Regions from separate parts of the Paenibacillus albicereus genome, predicted to be linked through region 2. Evidence: riboswitches for the same ligand, from Rfam matches in the RefSeq annotation. Region 2 holds a riboswitch; each other region holds the start of a gene.
The links. A riboswitch is a leader RNA that binds a small molecule or an ion and turns the genes downstream of it on or off. The one in region 2 is predicted to bind cyclic di-AMP.
Positions count from the first base shown of each region.

Region 1: another riboswitch for cyclic di-AMP. It lies ahead of HGI30_RS01110 (C40 family peptidase); the one in region 2 lies ahead of HGI30_RS14710 (C40 family peptidase).
Region 3: another riboswitch for cyclic di-AMP. It lies ahead of HGI30_RS09230 (hypothetical protein); the one in region 2 lies ahead of HGI30_RS14710 (C40 family peptidase).

Region 1 is NZ_CP051428.1:242,883-248,266, reverse strand. It holds gene HGI30_RS01125 (M1 family metallopeptidase) at 1-1,448, shown strand, start outside; gene HGI30_RS01120 (hypothetical protein) at 1,477-2,325, shown strand; gene HGI30_RS01115 (hypothetical protein) at 2,583-2,810, shown strand; cyclic di-AMP (ydaO/yuaA leader) riboswitch at 3,042-3,202, shown strand; gene HGI30_RS01110 (C40 family peptidase) at 3,208-3,711, shown strand; gene HGI30_RS01105 (cryptochrome/photolyase family protein) at 3,842-5,350, shown strand.
Region 2 is NZ_CP051428.1:3,307,375-3,312,758, forward strand. It holds gene HGI30_RS14690 (UxaA family hydrolase) at 1-1,139, opposite strand, end outside; gene HGI30_RS14695 (UxaA family hydrolase) at 1,136-1,474, opposite strand; gene HGI30_RS14700 (LacI family DNA-binding transcriptional regulator) at 1,639-2,649, shown strand; gene fosB (metallothiol transferase FosB) at 2,997-3,419, opposite strand; gene HGI30_RS14710 (C40 family peptidase) at 3,616-4,107, opposite strand; cyclic di-AMP (ydaO/yuaA leader) riboswitch at 4,112-4,245, opposite strand; gene HGI30_RS14715 (glycosyl hydrolase family 18 protein) at 4,564-5,384, shown strand, end outside.
Region 3 is NZ_CP051428.1:2,125,037-2,130,420, forward strand. It holds gene HGI30_RS09220 (FAD/NAD(P)-binding protein) at 1-1,096, shown strand, start outside; gene HGI30_RS09225 (universal stress protein) at 1,284-1,940, opposite strand; cyclic di-AMP (ydaO/yuaA leader) riboswitch at 2,269-2,464, shown strand; gene HGI30_RS09230 (hypothetical protein) at 2,626-3,072, shown strand; gene HGI30_RS23630 (potassium-transporting ATPase subunit F) at 3,173-3,253, shown strand; gene kdpA (potassium-transporting ATPase subunit KdpA) at 3,278-4,945, shown strand; gene kdpB (potassium-transporting ATPase subunit KdpB) at 4,977-5,384, shown strand, end outside.

The sequences.
Region 1 (5,384 bases), 2.1 Mb from region 2:
CGCAGCCGGTCGCGCCGGGCGAGGAAGTGACGCTGCACATCGGCTTCAGCGTCGGCCTCCCCGAAGTATTCGCGCGCATGGGCTACTCCGGCAGCTTCGTCATGGCCGGCCAGTGGTTCCCGAAGATCGCCGCCTACAACACGGCCTCGGGCTCGCGTCCGGAAGGCTGGAACGCGCATCAGTACCACGGCAATTCCGAGTTCTACAGCGACTTCGGCCTCTACTCGGTCAAGATCGAGGTCCCGTCCGGCTACAAGGTGGCGGCGACCGGCGTGCAGACGAAGCCCCCGGAGGCATCCAAGGACGGGCAGACGTTCACGTTCTATGCCGAGGACGTGCACGACTTCGCCTGGTCGGCCTCGCCCGACTTCATCTATAGCGAAGAAGCGTTCTCCGCCCCGGGCGTCCCCGGCGTGCGCATCAAGCTCTACCTCGACCCGCTCCACAAGAAGCTGGCCGAGCGCTACATGCACGCGGCCAAGTCGGCGCTCGCCAAATACTCGCAGTGGTACGGCTCATACCCCTACAGCACGCTGTCCATCGTCGTCCCTCCCGCTGCCGCGAACGGCGCCGGCGGCATGGAGTATCCGACGCTCGTGACCGCCTTCGGCGCCGAGACGGACAATCCCGGCTACAGCCTCGAGCGCACCGTCGTGCACGAGATCGGGCATCAGTACTGGTACGGCATGGTCGCGTCCAACGAATTCGAGGAAGCGTGGCTCGACGAGGGCTTCACCTCCTACTCGGAGGACAAGATCATGGAAAGCGAGTACGGCGTCGAGCCGCGCACCGCGCTGGAGGCGAGCTACGTCACCGACCCCGCCCCGCTCAAGCTGCTGTCCTGGTCGTACGGCCCGCATGGCCGCTACGCCGACAACGTCTACAGCCGGGCGAAGCTCGTGCTGACCGGCATCGAGCAGCAGACGGGACCGGCGATGATGAGCAAGATCCTGCGGACGTATTTCAACCAGTATAAATTCAAGCATCCGACGACGGCCGACTTCAAGCGGGTCGTGGAGCAGGTGACCAAGGACAGCTGGGACGACTACTTCAGCCAGTTCGTCTACGGCGGCCAGACGGCCGACTACGCGGTCGACTCGATCCGCGTCTCTCCGGCGGAAGGCGCCGGCGGCAAGCCCGGCTACGAGTCGCAAGTCGTCATCCGCCGCCTTGACGGCGTATACGGCCCGGTGAACACCCGCTTCCGCTTCGCCGACGGACGGACGATCGAGCGCGCATGGGACGGCGTAGAGGCCGACGTCAGCTACAAGCTGAGCTCCTCCTCCCCGCTGCTGTGGGCGTCGGTCGATCCGGACCGGCTCAACGCGCTGGACAACCGCCAGATCAACAACTTCCTGCGCGCCGAGGCGCCGGAGGACCAGCGGGTGCGGATCAGCCTCGGCATCGTCAAGGCGCTGGAATGGCTCGCAGGAGCGTTCGCCTGGTGAGGGCGGAGGAAGAGAGGAGCATGATCCCGTGTCCAATTATCTCAAGCAAGGCTGGGGGCTGACCGTCAAGCATCTGCCGATCGCCGCCTTCCTGTTCCTGTACCGGCTGCTGTGGGGCTTCTTCCTGTACCGGCTGGTCGATTCGGTCGTGCGGCCGCTCGTGCAGCGCTATCCCGGCGCGGACGGAGCGGCATCCGGCGGGGACGCGATCTTCTGGGCGGAATCGCAGTTCCGGCTGCTCAAGACGGACCTGGCGCATCCCTATCTCTGGCTGCTGGGCGGGCTGCTGCTCGCCCGCCTGCTGCTCGGCCCGCTGCTGAGCGCCGGCCTGGCCTACTCCGTCCGCCACGCCGCCGAGTCCGGAGCCGAAGGGGGCACGCGCTTCCTCGAAGGCATCCGCGTCTGCTGGAAGCCGTTTCTCCTGCTTGCCGCCGCCGAGCTGGCGCTCGCGCTCGCACCGGCCGTCTGGCTCGTAAGGGAAGGCTTCCATCGCTTCCAGCATTACAGCTCGCTGCCGCAGCTGGCCGCAGACGCGCTGCCGTGGCTCGGAGCCTGGCTGCTCTGGATCGGGCTGCTCCATGTGCTCATTCTCGGCCTGCAGTTCGGCGCGGCAAGCGGCCTGAGCGTGGGAGCAAGCTTCCAGCAGGCGCTGCGCCGCCTGCTGCCGCTGGCAGGCGTCAGCCTCGTCCTGCTGCTGCTGTCCGGCCTGCTGCAAGCCGGCGTCAGCGCCGGCGCGATGGCTTGGGCCGGGCTCGCCGCGCTTGTCATTCAGCAAGGCTATCATTTCGTCCGTACGCTGATCGACGTCTGGATCCTCTCCTCGCAATTCAGCTGCTGGTCCGACAAGCCTGATTCCGGCGGACGTCAGGTTAGTTGACAATCTTTTATCGTCAAGCTATAATCGTGTAAATTCTCTGACAATTTCGTCTTGTTTTTCGGATTCCGATACGGTGTATATAACATCCAGGCCGGAAGCCCAGCGCATCTCCGCTCCGGCAGCGCCCGCAAACACCAAACCTTCATCTGCCGTTGATCTGACGATCATCATCCGCAGCTTTAATGAAGCATAGAAGCCCACGAATGCAGGACATGCTAGAGGAGAGTTTCAATCCAGAGAGAGAGGAAAGAATGAAGATGACTGAAAAAATCTACGCCTACTACGAGCAGCTGCACCAAGCGACCGGCGACCTGCTGGACCGCGCCGGCGCCTATCGCAACGCTCAGGAGCTGGAGTCGCTGCAAAGCGAGCACGCCCGCCTGCGGCCGGAAGGGCTCGACCTCGGCGAGGCCGAGCTGACGAGCTTGATGGGCATGCGCACGAAGCTGCTCACCCTGATGGAAAACTCGCTGTACACCGCCTGATCCGGATCGGATCCCGCCGGCGCGGATGACGCGCCGAATGTGAAACGCCCCTTGCGAGGGGCGTTTTTTTTTGATGGTTCGAATGGAGCGAATACGGACGGGGCGAGGCGCCGTTCGACTCGCGCTCCCGAAGCAAGCGCTGTCAATCCTCTTTTTGAACATGAGAATTATGAGAATATGTCGGGAAAGGGAGGAAAATAGCTTAAAGAAAAGAATACCACTTCCAGAAGAAGTTCAAACATGCCGAGTTCCATGAACATGGAAACGGGGGAACCATCTATAGGGTGAATTGATTTCGCCCTCCTCGCCGCAAGGCAGGAAGGCCGGAGAAATCATAGGGAACCTTCAACCGAACCCCACAGCTAACCTCGTAGGCTCTGGAAGGAGCACCACAGCTTTGAAGAAGAAAGCCGCAGCAATCGTACTCGGACTTGCCCTGCTGTTCACCGCAGGCGCGCAAAGCGCATCGGCAGGCTCCAAAATGGATGGCGTCATCAGCGGCGTCATCGGCACGCCGTACAAAGCGGCGGGCACCACCTCGAAAGGCTTCGACTGCTCGGGCTTCACGTCCTACGTGTTCAAGCAGTTCAAAGTCTCGCTCCCCCACTCGTCCGCGGCGCAATCGGCCATGGGCAAGAAGGTCGCCAAGGACGACCTGAAGGCGGGCGATCTCGTCTTCTTCAATACGAGCGGCAAGGGCGTCTCCCATGTCGGCATCTACGTCGGGGACGGAAAATTCGCCCACTCCTCCTCCAGCCGGGGCGTGACGATCAGCGAGCTGAGCGAGTCCTACTACGCCAAGCGCTACCTGTCGGCCCGCCGCATCATGGACGACAAGACGTTCGAGAAATTCGCGGACGAAGCCGCCGACCAGCCGGACGGCGGTCCGGACGTCGACTAGAGCCTTTCGAGCACGGCCGAGCAAGCCGCAGCAAGCCTCCCCGGAGCGCCTGCTGCGGTTTGTTTGCTTTCGGGCCGGGTATTACGGAGAAGAGCATGACCGGCTGCGTCCGGTCCAAGGAGGCACATCCATGTATCTGTTCATCCACCGCAAGGACCTCCGGGCGGGCGATCTGCGCGCGTTCGACTACGCGGCCAGCCTCGGCATGCCGGGCATCCATGTCCTGATCCTCGATCCGGCGCTGCTCGGAGACGGCCGCGCCGCGTCTCATCCGGGACGGCACTTCCTGCGGACCGCCGGGATGCTGCGCCAGGACTACGAAGCCCAGGGAGCGCGGCTGCATCTATTGCATGGCGACCCTGCCCGAGTGGTGGACGAGCTGCTCGAGCGGGAGCCGATCCGGGAGGTCGTCGTCACCGCCGACCATACGCCTTACGCGCTGCGGCGGGACGAGCGGCTCGCCGCCGTCTGCCGCGGCCGGGGCGTTCGCTGGACGGCGCTGGAGGATGTGCCGCTCGCCGATCTGGACGAGTTCCAGGAGCATACGGGAAGAAAAGAGCCGTACCGCGTGTTCACCCCGTTCTACCGGGCTTGGAGCGGCTATGTCCGCTCGCGGCTCGCTCCGCCCCCGGGCGTACGCGCGGGAGAGCTGCCGACGGCCCCGCTCTCGCTTCTCCGCTGGCCCTTGCCCGCCGAGCTCGCCGCTGCGCTCTCCGCCGCCGTGCCGGAGGACGAGCGGCCCGAGCGGCAGCTCGACCGGTTCCTCGGCGGCAGCCTGCAGGCATACGAGGAGCTGCGCGACCGCTACGCGCAGGATGCCGGCAGCGGCCTCTCCCGCTGGCTGAATGTCGGCGCGCTGTCGGCCCGCCGGGCCTACGTCCTCGCCCTGGATGAAGCTCGGTGCGAGGACGAGCGCGATCCGCTCGCCTTTGGCGGCGCGGCCGGCTGGCGGGCGGATGCCGCCGTGCAGCTGGAGCTGGCGCTGCCGGGCAGCGTCGAAGGGCCGGGCTCCGCTCCGCGCGATCCGTCTGCCGCGACCGCGCGCACCGGCGCGGAGAGCTGGGTCCGCCAGCTCGCCTGGCGCGACTTCTACCTGTACCAGGCGCGGTTCGACGCGGACTTTTTCCGCTACGAGGAGAGGGTCGACCTGTCCGGCCTGACGGAGGAGCATGCGGAAGCATGGCGGCAAGGCCGTACCGGCGTGCCGCTCATCGACGCGGCGATGACGCAGCTGCGGACGACGGGCGAGCTGCCGAACCGGCTGCGCATGATTACGGCGATGTTTCTTTGCAAAAACCTGCTCGCGCCGTTCACGGCCGGCGAGCCGTGGTTCCGCAAGCAGCTGCTGGATTACGACAACACGCTCAACCGCGGGGGCTGGCTGTGGAGCAGCTCGCTCGGCTTCGACGCCTCGCCGTACTTCCGCATCATGAATCCGGTCGTCCAGTCGAGGCGCTGGGACCCGGACGGCGCCTACATCCGGCGCTGGCTGCCGGAGCGGGCCGGGATGTCCGCCGCGTCCGTCCATGAGCCCGCCGATCGCGCGCTCGTCGATCTCAAGGCGTCGCGCGCCCGCGCCATCGAGACGTACAAGCAGCTGCTCGCGAAGCCTTCCCGCCCTCTGGATCGTCTGACCTAGACAAGCTACCGAGACTACGCCGACAAAGGAGACG
Region 2 (5,384 bases):
TCGCCGGCCGCCTCCACGTCGAGCGACCCGTCCAGCATCGGGCTGACGTCGACGTCCATATTGTCCTCCATGAGCGAGAACGTCCTATCGTTGCCGGTAATCTTGACGACCGGGACGACGGCCGCGCCCGTCGGCGTGCCGCGGCCGGTCGTGAAGCAGACGATATGCGCGCCCGCCGCCGCCATGCCGGAGACGCATTCGATGTCGTTGCCGGGAGAGTCCATGAAATAGAGCCCGCCCTCCGGCAGCCGCTCGGCATACTCGGTCACGCCGAGAATCGGGGACGTGCCGCATTTGCTGATGCAGCCGAGCGATTTCTCCTCGATCGTCGACAGTCCGCCGGCGATGTTGCCCGGGCTCGGATTGCCGCCGCGCATGTCGGCGCCCATCCGCTCCACCTCGCGCTCGAAGCGGCCGACGATCGCGTACAGCCGCTCCCGGACCGCCGGGTCCGGACAGCGCTCGGCGAGCACATGCTCGGCGCCGATGATTTCCGTCGTCTCGCCGATGACGACCGTGCCGCCTGCCCGGACGAGCGCATCGGCTGCGGCGCCTAGAGCCGGGTTGGACGCGAGCCCCGAGGTCGCGTCCGAGCCGCCGCATTTGACGCCGACCTTCAGCTTGGACAGCGGCACCGGCACCTGCGGCTGGCGCATGAGGTCCGACTGCAGCTGCCGCGCCAGCTTCGCGCCGTGCTCGATCGCCTTCACCGATCCGCCGACGCTCTGGATGTCGAACCATTCGACAGGTTTACCGGTAACGCGGATCGCATCGGCCAGCTGCTGCGGGTCGACGACCTCGCAGCCGAGGCTGACGATGAGCACCGCGCCGACGTTCGGGTTGGCCCCCGTCCCCGCCAGCACGGCGAACGTGCGGTCCTTGTCCGCGCCGATCTGGCTGCAGCCGTGCGGATGCGGCACGGCGACCGCCCCCGGCACGAGCTGCGCGATGCGGCTGCACACTTGATTCGAGCAGATGACGGTCGGGATGATAAGCAGATGATTGCGGATGCCGATATCGCCGTTCGCCCGCTCGTACGCCAGGATCGTCGAGGCTGACTGCTCTCCCGCCGGCGCTGCTCCTGCCTGTGCCTCGCCTGCTGTCTTTGCCGCTTGCGCTCCCTCGCCTGCTTCGCTCATGCTTCTCCTCCTCCCGGTCTGCCCGAGGCGGCCTGGTCGCCGCGCCCGCGGATGCCCTCGATGTTGTGCACGTGCACATGGCATCCCGGCTCGATCGGGACGACGGCGCGGCCGATCACCTCGCCGTACTTGCGCACCTCTCCGCCCGCGCTCACCGCCGAGATCGCGATCTTGTGGCCGAACGCGACCGGCTCCGTCAGGACGACGCTCCCCTCTCGCCCGCCGGCCTTGTACCGGATCGTCTCTCCGGCCGCCGCATCCCGCAGCGCGGTCGCGACATGATCGCGGACATCCATGACGATCGCGTCCGCTCCCGCTTCGAACGCATGCTCCATGTCCTCGCCTCCTCCTAGCGCATGGCGGACGACGCAGGTCGGCCCGCCATGCCTTCCCTATTTGAGTTATCGGTAACTCAAATGTAAGCGACTTCATGCTTGCTGTCAATAGACCGCATTCGCTACAATGAGGGCAGCCTGGTCTTTGGAAACGGAGGAGCTTCATGGTCACCATCTACGACATCGCCCGCGCGGCCGGCGTCTCCGCCATGACCGTATCACGGGTCATCAACGAGACGGGCCGTGTCGGCGAAGCGACGAGAAAGCGGGTGCGGCAGGTGATGGAGGAGCTGCAGTACGTGCCGAACTCCAACGCCCGCAGCCTCGTCCTGCAGAAAACGAACATCCTCTCCCTGCTCATCGCGGACATCACCAACCCGTTCTATACGACGCTGGCGCGGGGAGCGGAGGATACGGCCAAACGGCTCGGCTACCGGCTGCTGCTCGGCAACAGCGACGAGGATTACGGCAAGGAAAAGGACTACGTGGACATGATCCTGTCCACGCGGGTCGACGGCGTGCTGTTCGCCCCGGCGGGAGACGGATCCGCCCCGCATCTGCGGCTGCTGGAGCAGCACCGCATTCCTTACGTGCTGCTCGACCGGGACGTGCCCGGCATCCAGGCGGACCGCATCCTCGGCGAGAGCCGCGACGGCGCGCGCCGGCTCGTCGAGCATCTGATCGCGCTCGGCCATGAGCGCATCGCGCTCGTGAACGGCTCCGAGGACGTCTCGACCGCACGCGAGCGCCATGCCGGCTACCGCGACGCGCTCAAGCTGAACGACCTCCCGTACGACGAGGCGCTCGTCCGCCATCTCGACTATTCGGACGGCTTCAATCCGAGCGATCTCGATCCGCTGCTCGCGCTGGCCTCCCCGCCGACGGCGATCTTCGCCGCCAACAACTTCCTCGCCCTCGGCGTCATCCAGTCGCTGCGCGAGCGCGGCCTGGCGGTGCCGGACGATCTGTCGGTCGTCTGCTTCGACGACCTCGGCTTCGCCAGCGTGCTGAGCCCGTTCCTGACGGTGGCGGCGCAGCCGGCCTATCAGTTCGGCGCGCTCGGCCTGGAGCGGCTCGTCGACCGGATCGAGAACGGCGACGGCAGCGGCCCGCGCACGCTCATCCTGCCGGCGGAGCTGATCGTGCGCTCGTCGAGCCGGATGCGGGGGCGCTGATTGTAGAAGGGGGAACGGAAACGCTCCGCATGCGGAAACGCTTCATGTAGGAGAAGAGCAGAACCTCCCCACGTGCAGGCGTGTTGTGAAAATGGAACCGACCTGCTTCACGCTTAAAGGTATGACAAAGGGCTGCTCCCATGATCCGCTTCACGGATGATGGGAGCAGCCCCTTGTACGTTTGGGCTCTCCTTCCAGCGCGTTCTCGGGTGCTGAACGCCCGATTATCCCGCTCCAGCGGCTGAATGGCGCTTGTCCGTTTCGTTCGAATGGATGAGACGCCCATAGAGGCCCAATCGCGTCTCTATGTTTCGTTAAAGTCCTCGTCCAAGCAAAATCTCCTGCCGCTAGTCGAAAAACTCCATATGCGGCTTGGTCTCGCGATAATAGGCCATCCGGTCGGCCAGCGTGCCGGTATGGAATTCGAACTTGTGTCCGTCCGGGTCGGCGAAGTAGACCGAACGCCGGTCCCGCTCGTCCCGCTCCCGCCCCGGCAGGATATCCGCGCCGATGCGCCGCAGCCGGGACAACGCCTCGTCGAAGTCCTCCTCGTTCACAGAGAAGGCCATATGGGTGTACGACAGCCGGATCTCCTCGCGCGGAAGACCCTTTTCTTCGTTCAGAGCCAGCCACAGTCCGTCGAGATCGAAATAGGCGGTCGTCCGCCCGCGCACGAGCAGCCTCGCGCCGAGCGCCTCCCGATAAAACGAGATCGACCGCTCCAGCGACGAGACGCTGAACAGCAGATGATTGATGCCTTGCAGCTTCATGATCGCAGCCTCCTTCTGGCCGAAAACAACGAGCCCGCCTAGGCAGGCCGCTTCGGCGCTTTTTCTATTTCTGTGGCATGGAGCATCAAGCCCCGCTTCCACTCAGCAGCCAGGGAGCCGGATGAACGCCGCCACCGCCTGCCCGAAGTCGCAAAAAGCCCCGGCAGCCTGGCTGCCGGGACCTCGCCTGTGATTCTTATTCCTCGCCGGCGACGTCCTCGCCGTCATCCTCGCCGATCAACTTGCTGTAGTCCTCTCCGGTCACGACGCGGCGGGCGGTGACGTACCGCTTGGCGTAGTAGGATTCGCTCAGCTTCGTGTAGCGCACGCCCTTGTTGGAGGAGTGGGCGAACTTGCCGTCGCCGACGTAAATGCCGGCATGCGAGATGCCGCGGCCGCTCGTATTGAAGAACACGAGATCGCCGGGACGAAGGTCGTCCTTGTCCACCTTCGAGCCGATCTGAGCCTGCGACTTGGACGTGCGGGGCAGCTTGACGTCGAACTGGTTGAAAATGTGACGGATGAAGCCGGAGCAGTCGAAGCCGGCCGTCGTCGTGCCCCCGTACTTGTAAGGCGTGCCGATGACTTTCTTGATCGCGCTGTCGAGATCCGGCGTATTCGCGAACGCGCTGGTGCTGAACGTCAGAAGCATGAACAGGCTGAGCATGGATAAGATGACTTTCTTCACGAGTTGCTTCTCCCTTCGGATGCCTACGAAGTTAGCTGTGGGTTCGGTTGAAGGTTCCCTAGAATCCTCTCTTGCAAGATTCATTCACCCGGTATGGTTCCCCCGTTTTTCTCCTCGAAAATTCGGCACGATGATTCATAAATTTTGGTAAAGGTTAATATTCGTAGTTTCGTGTCGAATCCCTGCCTAGGAATTATTAGAAGTCCCTCATCAAATCCCTTACTTTTCTCATAAATCGGAATAGGCCCTTTCTCCCATATCATCGAATCGCGTCGATTTCCCTCTCGTTCTTCCTACCTAGAGGAAGAAATGGATATTTCCCCCTCCGACTCTGTGAAAATATCCTTTTTGCAGTATGTATTTAATAGGATAATAATGGCACCTTCCGATCGAAAGGAGGCCAGCCGCCGAAGCCGTCTTCTTGCCTTCATCTCTCATCCAAAAAGGAGGACTCTCATGTCCGCAACTTCCCGCTTCAACAAGCCCCGCTTCACGGCGCTGCGCGCGCTGCTGCTCGCCGCGTTCCTGATCGTCTCGATTCTGCCGGGCTCGTTCGCCGTACGGACCGCCAATGCGGCGGATGCCTGTACCGGCGTCGCCGCCTGGTCGGCCTCCGCCGTCTACACGGCCGGCCAGAAGGCCGTGTACGCCAGCACGCTGTACGAGGCCAAGTGGTGGACGACGAACGAACGTCCGGACCAGGCCGGCCAATGGGGCGCCTGGAAATCGCTCGGCGCCTGCTCGTCCACGCCGACGCCGACTCCGACGCCCGGCGTTCCGAGCGGCAAGATTACCGGCGCTTACGTTGCCGACTGGCATTTTCCCAATGTGAGCACGGTGCCGGCCCAGAAGCTGACGCATGTGTTCTACGCCTTCGCTGATGCGGTCAATAACGGCGTGAGCGGAGGAGACGCCTCCAAGCTCGCTCAGCTGACGACGCTCCGGAGCAAAAATCCGAACCTGAAGGTGCTCGTCTCCGTCGGGGGCTGGGACCGCTCGCAGGGCTTCGCCAGCGCCGCTTCCACCGACGCCAACCGGACGGCCTTCGCCAACAGCGCCCTCTCGTACATCCGCGCCAACAAGCTGGACGGCATCGATATCGACTGGGAATATCCGACCGCAAGCGACAAGCAGAATTATACGCTGTTCATTCAGAAGCTCCGTTCCGTGCTGGACGCCGGCAGCGCGGCGGACGGCCGGGGCGCCAACAAGTATCAGCTGACCGCCGCCGTAGGCGCTTCGGACTACGGGCTCGGCAACATCGACATCGCTGCCGT
Region 3 (5,384 bases), 1.2 Mb from region 2:
CGAGGAGGGCTGGCAGGCGATCGACAAGATTCCGCGCGGGGACTGGATGAACTACTTGCGCTGGTACCGAAGGGTGCTGAATCTGCCTGTCGTCAACGAGACGAGGCTGACGCTCGTCGAGCCGTTCGAGGACGGACTCCACCGGCTGCATCTCGAAGGCAAAGGAGCGCCGTCTCCGCATCTGCTTGCCCGCAAGGTCATCCTCGCGACCGGCATTCAGGGCGGAGGAGAGTGGCATGTGCCCCCGCTGGTGTCGCGGCAGGTGCCAAGGGAGCGATATGCCCATACGTCCGAAGCGATCGACTTCGAGCCGCTCCGCGGCAAGCGGATCGCCGTGCTCGGCGGAGGGGCGTCGGCGTTCGACAACGCCGGCTTCGCCTTGGCCGAGGGCGTCGCGGAGGCGCATGTATTCGTCCGCCGGACAGAGCTGCCGCGCATCAATCCGATCCGGCAGATGGAGCATTCGGGCATGATCGAGCATTTTCCGCGGCTGTCCGACGAGGACAAGTACGCGGTCATGGCGCATTTCTTCCGGCACAACCAGCCCCCCACCAACGATACGTTCCAGCGGGCGGCATCCCAGCCCGGCTTCCGGCTGCATGTCGGAGCGCCTTGGCTCGGCATCCGGATGGAAGGAGACCTCGCCGTCGTGACGACTCCGCAGGGCGAGTCCGCCTTCGACTTCCTGCTCATTAGCACCGGGCTGCTGACCGATCCGGCCCTGCGTCCCGAGCTGCGGCTCGTCGAGAAGCATATTGCCCGGTGGGGCGATCGCTATGTCCCGCCGGCCCGGACCGCGAGTCCGACGCTCGATGCCCATCCGTACCTGACGCCGGGCTTCGCCTTCACGAGCCGGGACCCGGAGGGAGAGGCGCTGCTGCACGGCCTCTACACGTTCAACTACTCCGCGCTCATCAGCTGCGGACTGTCCGCCTCGGCGCTGTCAGGCATGCGCCATGCGATTCCGAAGCTGGCGGCGTCCGTGGCGGGTGAGCTGTTCCTGGACGACCGAGAGCAGATCCTGGACGAATTCTACCGGTACGACGAGCTGGAATTCACCGGCTGGATGGAACCGACGGCAGAGCCGAAAGCATGACCGCTGCCATCGCCGGACCTAACGCCGAACGGCGATCCTCAAGACCTTCGCGCCTGCGCGAGGGTCTTTTTGCGCGAGCGGCTGCGGCAGCCGATCCCTCGGGCAAGCTGCGGGCGGCGGATGACGGATAAGGCGATCTTACTGCGGACGAACCGCGATGCCAAATAAAAATCCCGTAAAAAAGCGTTCATCCGCGGCTGGCTCGCCAGTAGGCCGGGAAAGCGGGATCGACGACCACACCGCGCCGCACCAGAAACGTCCGGCTGACGCCCCCGTCCCGGACCTTGATCCAGCCGTTGTCGAAGTCGGTGCTGCGATGGCGGAAAAAGACGCCGCTCAAGCTGCCCTGATGCCTCGTCCGCTGGATGACGAACTCGCCGTCCGTCTCGGCGACCTCGACGTACACGCCTCGATCATGCGCCTGCTCCAGCTCCCGGTCCATCCGCTGGACCGCGACGATATGCAGGTCGGTCGCCCCGATCCGCCGCAGCAGCGCGTCCGCGAACGAGCCGCGGAGCCGCTCCAGCAGGCGCGGCGACGCCGGCTGGCCGACGACGACCTGCGTCATGCCGGCGCGCAGCGCCGTTTCGGCGATGAGGTCGGCCGGCTTGCGCCCGGCCGCCGGCAGCGCCAGGAATTCCGCGCCGACGGAGCTTGCCGCCTTTTTCCAAGCGCCGAGCCAGCGCTCCTGCTCCGGGCCGAGCGCCTCCTCCGCCGCCGGCAGCACGGTGAGCACGAGCAGCCGGCCTCTCGCCGCCGCGGCCAGCTCGGCGCCGCGCCGGATGAGCCGCTCCCCGTGCGGACCGAACGAGACGCACACCAGAATCGATTCTTTCGCGGACATGTCCATCACTCCTTGATCCAAGTTGCCGCCTATCCTAATCGACGGGCGGAGCGGATGTAAAAAATCGCGGGGAGCGAATCCGGTCCTAACAGCTCATGTAAGCGCGACCAAAAGGCCGTTTCGCAAGCAAGCGCCCGTCCCTTCTGGCCGGAGTCGATTTGGACGGGAAATCGAAAACGAGAGATATCAAGAGATTTGGAGAGAAAAACGGAGATATGATGCAGCCGAGAATCCTAGAAGCTGGTTTCGTACCGATTTTCTGGCGATGCTTCGGCTTTACTTTGCGAAAAGTCCGGGTGTAAGATTCGACTCAAGCAATCCAGACCAGCTTTTGACAACGCCGAGTTTCCGAAACGGGAAACGGGGGAACCAAACGGAGAGGCCAGAGCCGATGTGAGAGTCGGCACGGGCCGCTCCAGGGGTGAATCCCGGAGGAATGGAGCCATGGACTCCATCCTCCGAGTAGGGCGACTCTCACCGTCCGAATCCGACAGCTAACCTCGTAGGCGCAAGGACACGGCACGCTTGACGCGCCGCGCTCCGATCGGGAGAGAGGATGATGACGCTTGTGATCTGACCAAGACCACAGGGGCCGCTGCCTCTGTGGTCTTTTGCGCGCTTTTTTCCCATGGCGGACGACGGTCCGCCGCTGTCCGCCGCCCCTGACCCCCGAAGGAGAAGCACCATGGATCAAGACCCGCAAACTACCCTCGTCTCGCCGGCGACCCCGGCAGGCGAGCGGTTCCTGATACAGCTGCAGCATCTGCGGATGCCCTGCGCGGCCATCGTCAACAGCAGCCGCGAGCGCAAGCGGCTCGAGAGCCTCGGCATCCGTCAAATCATGCAAATCGATACGGCGGAAAAGGACCGCAATCCGATCCCGGACTGCCGGGTCGGGAACGTCTATCTGTTCGAGAGCAGCCTGGCGCTCTGCTGCCGCTACGTGCAGATCTGCCGCGACTGGACCGGTCGCCGCCTGTTCGTCGTCACGCAAGGAAGAAGCTCGCGAGGCGTGTATCAAGCGCTCGGAGCCGATCATGTCATTCATACAAACGGCCGGGACGTCTTCTACCTCATTCAGGAGGAGGCGGGCCGCGAGCTCGACACGATGAAAAAGGAGCCGTTCTCATGATGGATATCGCCATGCTCGCCCTGTTCGCCGGATTGACTGCCGCCATGCTGGCGCTTCTCGCCTGGTGCGGCAAAGAGATGCAGGAAGGAAGCGAAAAACGATGATCGCCTTGCTCTGGACGCTCGTCGCCGCCGTCTTCCTCTACCTCGTCTATGTGCTGCTTCACCCCGACCAATTCTGACCCAAGAAGGAGCCACCTACGATGATGGCAGGAATATCGATTGCAATCACGCTGCTGCTCGTGCTGCTGCTCGCCAAGCCGGCGGGCCTGTACCTGCACCGAGCGTACAGCCCGGAGCCTACCGCGCTGGACCGCGTCTTCGGTCCCGCCGAGCGGCTCCTCTACAGGATCGGGGGCATCAAGCCCGCCGTCCAAAGCTGGAAATCCTACGCCGCGGCTCTCGTCGTCAGCAACGGCGTCATGATCCTGCTCGTCTACCTCGTGTTCCGCACGCAGGGCCATCTGCCGCTGAACCCGAGCTCGATCGCGAACATGGAGCCTAGGCTCGCGTTCAACACGGCGATCAGCTTCATGACCAACACGAACCTGCAGCATTACAGCGGCGAGAGCGGCTTGTCCTATCTGTCGCAGATGATCGCCATCGTCTTCATGATGTTCGTCTCCCCGGCGACGGGGCTGTGCGCCGCGATGGCGTTCATGCGCGGCATCGCCGGCAAGCCGATGGGAAATTTCTTCGTCGATCTCGTCCGCTCGATCACGCGGGTGCTGCTGCCGATCGCCTTTGTCCTCGCCATCGTCTTCGTCGCGCTCGGCGTGCCCCAGACGCTGGAGCCGTCCGCCGCCGCGCAGACGCTGCAAGGCGAAGAGCAGACGATCGCGCGCGGACCGGTCGCCTCGCTGCTCGCCATCAAGGAGCTGGGCAACAACGGCGGCGGCCATATGGGCGTCAACTCGGCCCATCCGTTCGAGAATCCGAACGCGATCAGCAACCTGCTGCAGATGATGCTCATGCTGCTCGTGCCGACGGCGCTGCCGTTCGCCTACGGCAGGATGGTCGGCAATCCGAAGCAGGGACGGGTGCTGTTCGTGGCGATGGCGATGCTGTTCGTCGTCATGCTCGGCGTCTCGCTGTCGGCGGAGCGGGCCGGCAATCCGGCGATCGACGCGCTCGGCATCGACGCGAGCCAAGGCAGCATGGAGGGCAAGGAGACCCGGTTCGGCGTTCCGCTGACTTCCTTGTACTCCGTCGTGACGACCGCCTCGGAGACGGGCGCCGTCAACGGCATGCACGACTCGCTGACGCCGATCGGCGGCATGGTGCCGCTGATGAACATGATGCTCAATACGGTGTTCGGCGGCTCCGGCGTGGGCCTCATGAACGTGCTGCTGTACGCCCTGATGGCGGTGTTCCTCTCCGGCCTGATGGTCGGCCGGACGCCGGAATTCCTCGGCAAGAAGCTGGAGGGCCGGGAAATGAAGCTGATCGCGCTGACGCTGCTCGTGCAGCCTGCGCTCATCCTGCTGCCGACGGCGGCCGCTCTCTACGCCTATCCCGACACCATTTCCAATCCGGGCTATCACGGCCTGACCCAGGCGCTGTACGAGTTCACCTCGTCTGCGGCCAACAACGGCTCCGGCTTCGAGGGGCTCGGCGACAACACGCCGTTCTGGAATCTGAGCACCGGCATCGTCATGTATCTGGGCCGCTACATCTCCATCGTGACGCTGCTGGCGGTCGCCGGGTCGCTTGCGGCCAAAAAAGCCGTGCCGGAGACGATCGGAACGTTCCGCACCGATACGGCCACGTTCGGCGTCGTGTTCCTCGGCACCGTGCTCATCGTCGGCGCGCTGACGTACTTCCCGAGCCTCGTGCTGGGGCCGATCGCCGAGCAGCTCACGCTGAAGCCGTAGCCTAGCGGATAGAGAAGAGGAGAAACCGACCATGAGCCAACGAAACCAAACGCTTGGCGGACCGATCGTCCGTCAAGCCCTGAAAGAATCGGTCCTGAAGCTGGACCCGAGGGTAATGATCCGCAACCCCGTCATGTTCGTCGTCGAAATCGGCTTCGCCGTCATGCTGCTGCTGATCGCCGTGCCCGACGCCTTCGGCGGCGGCGCGCCGGTCTGGTTCAACGTCGCGGTCGCCGTCATCCTGCTCGTGACGCTGCTGTTCGCGAACTTCGCCGAAGCGCTGGCGGAGGGCAGGGGCAAGGCGCAGGCCGATTCCCTGAAGCGCTCCAAGCGCGACGTCGTCGCTTACCGCGAGAGCGGATCGGGGGGCCTCAAGGAGGTGCCGGCGAGCGAGCTGCGCAAGGGCGATCTCGTGCGCGTCGAGGCCGGCCAGTGGATT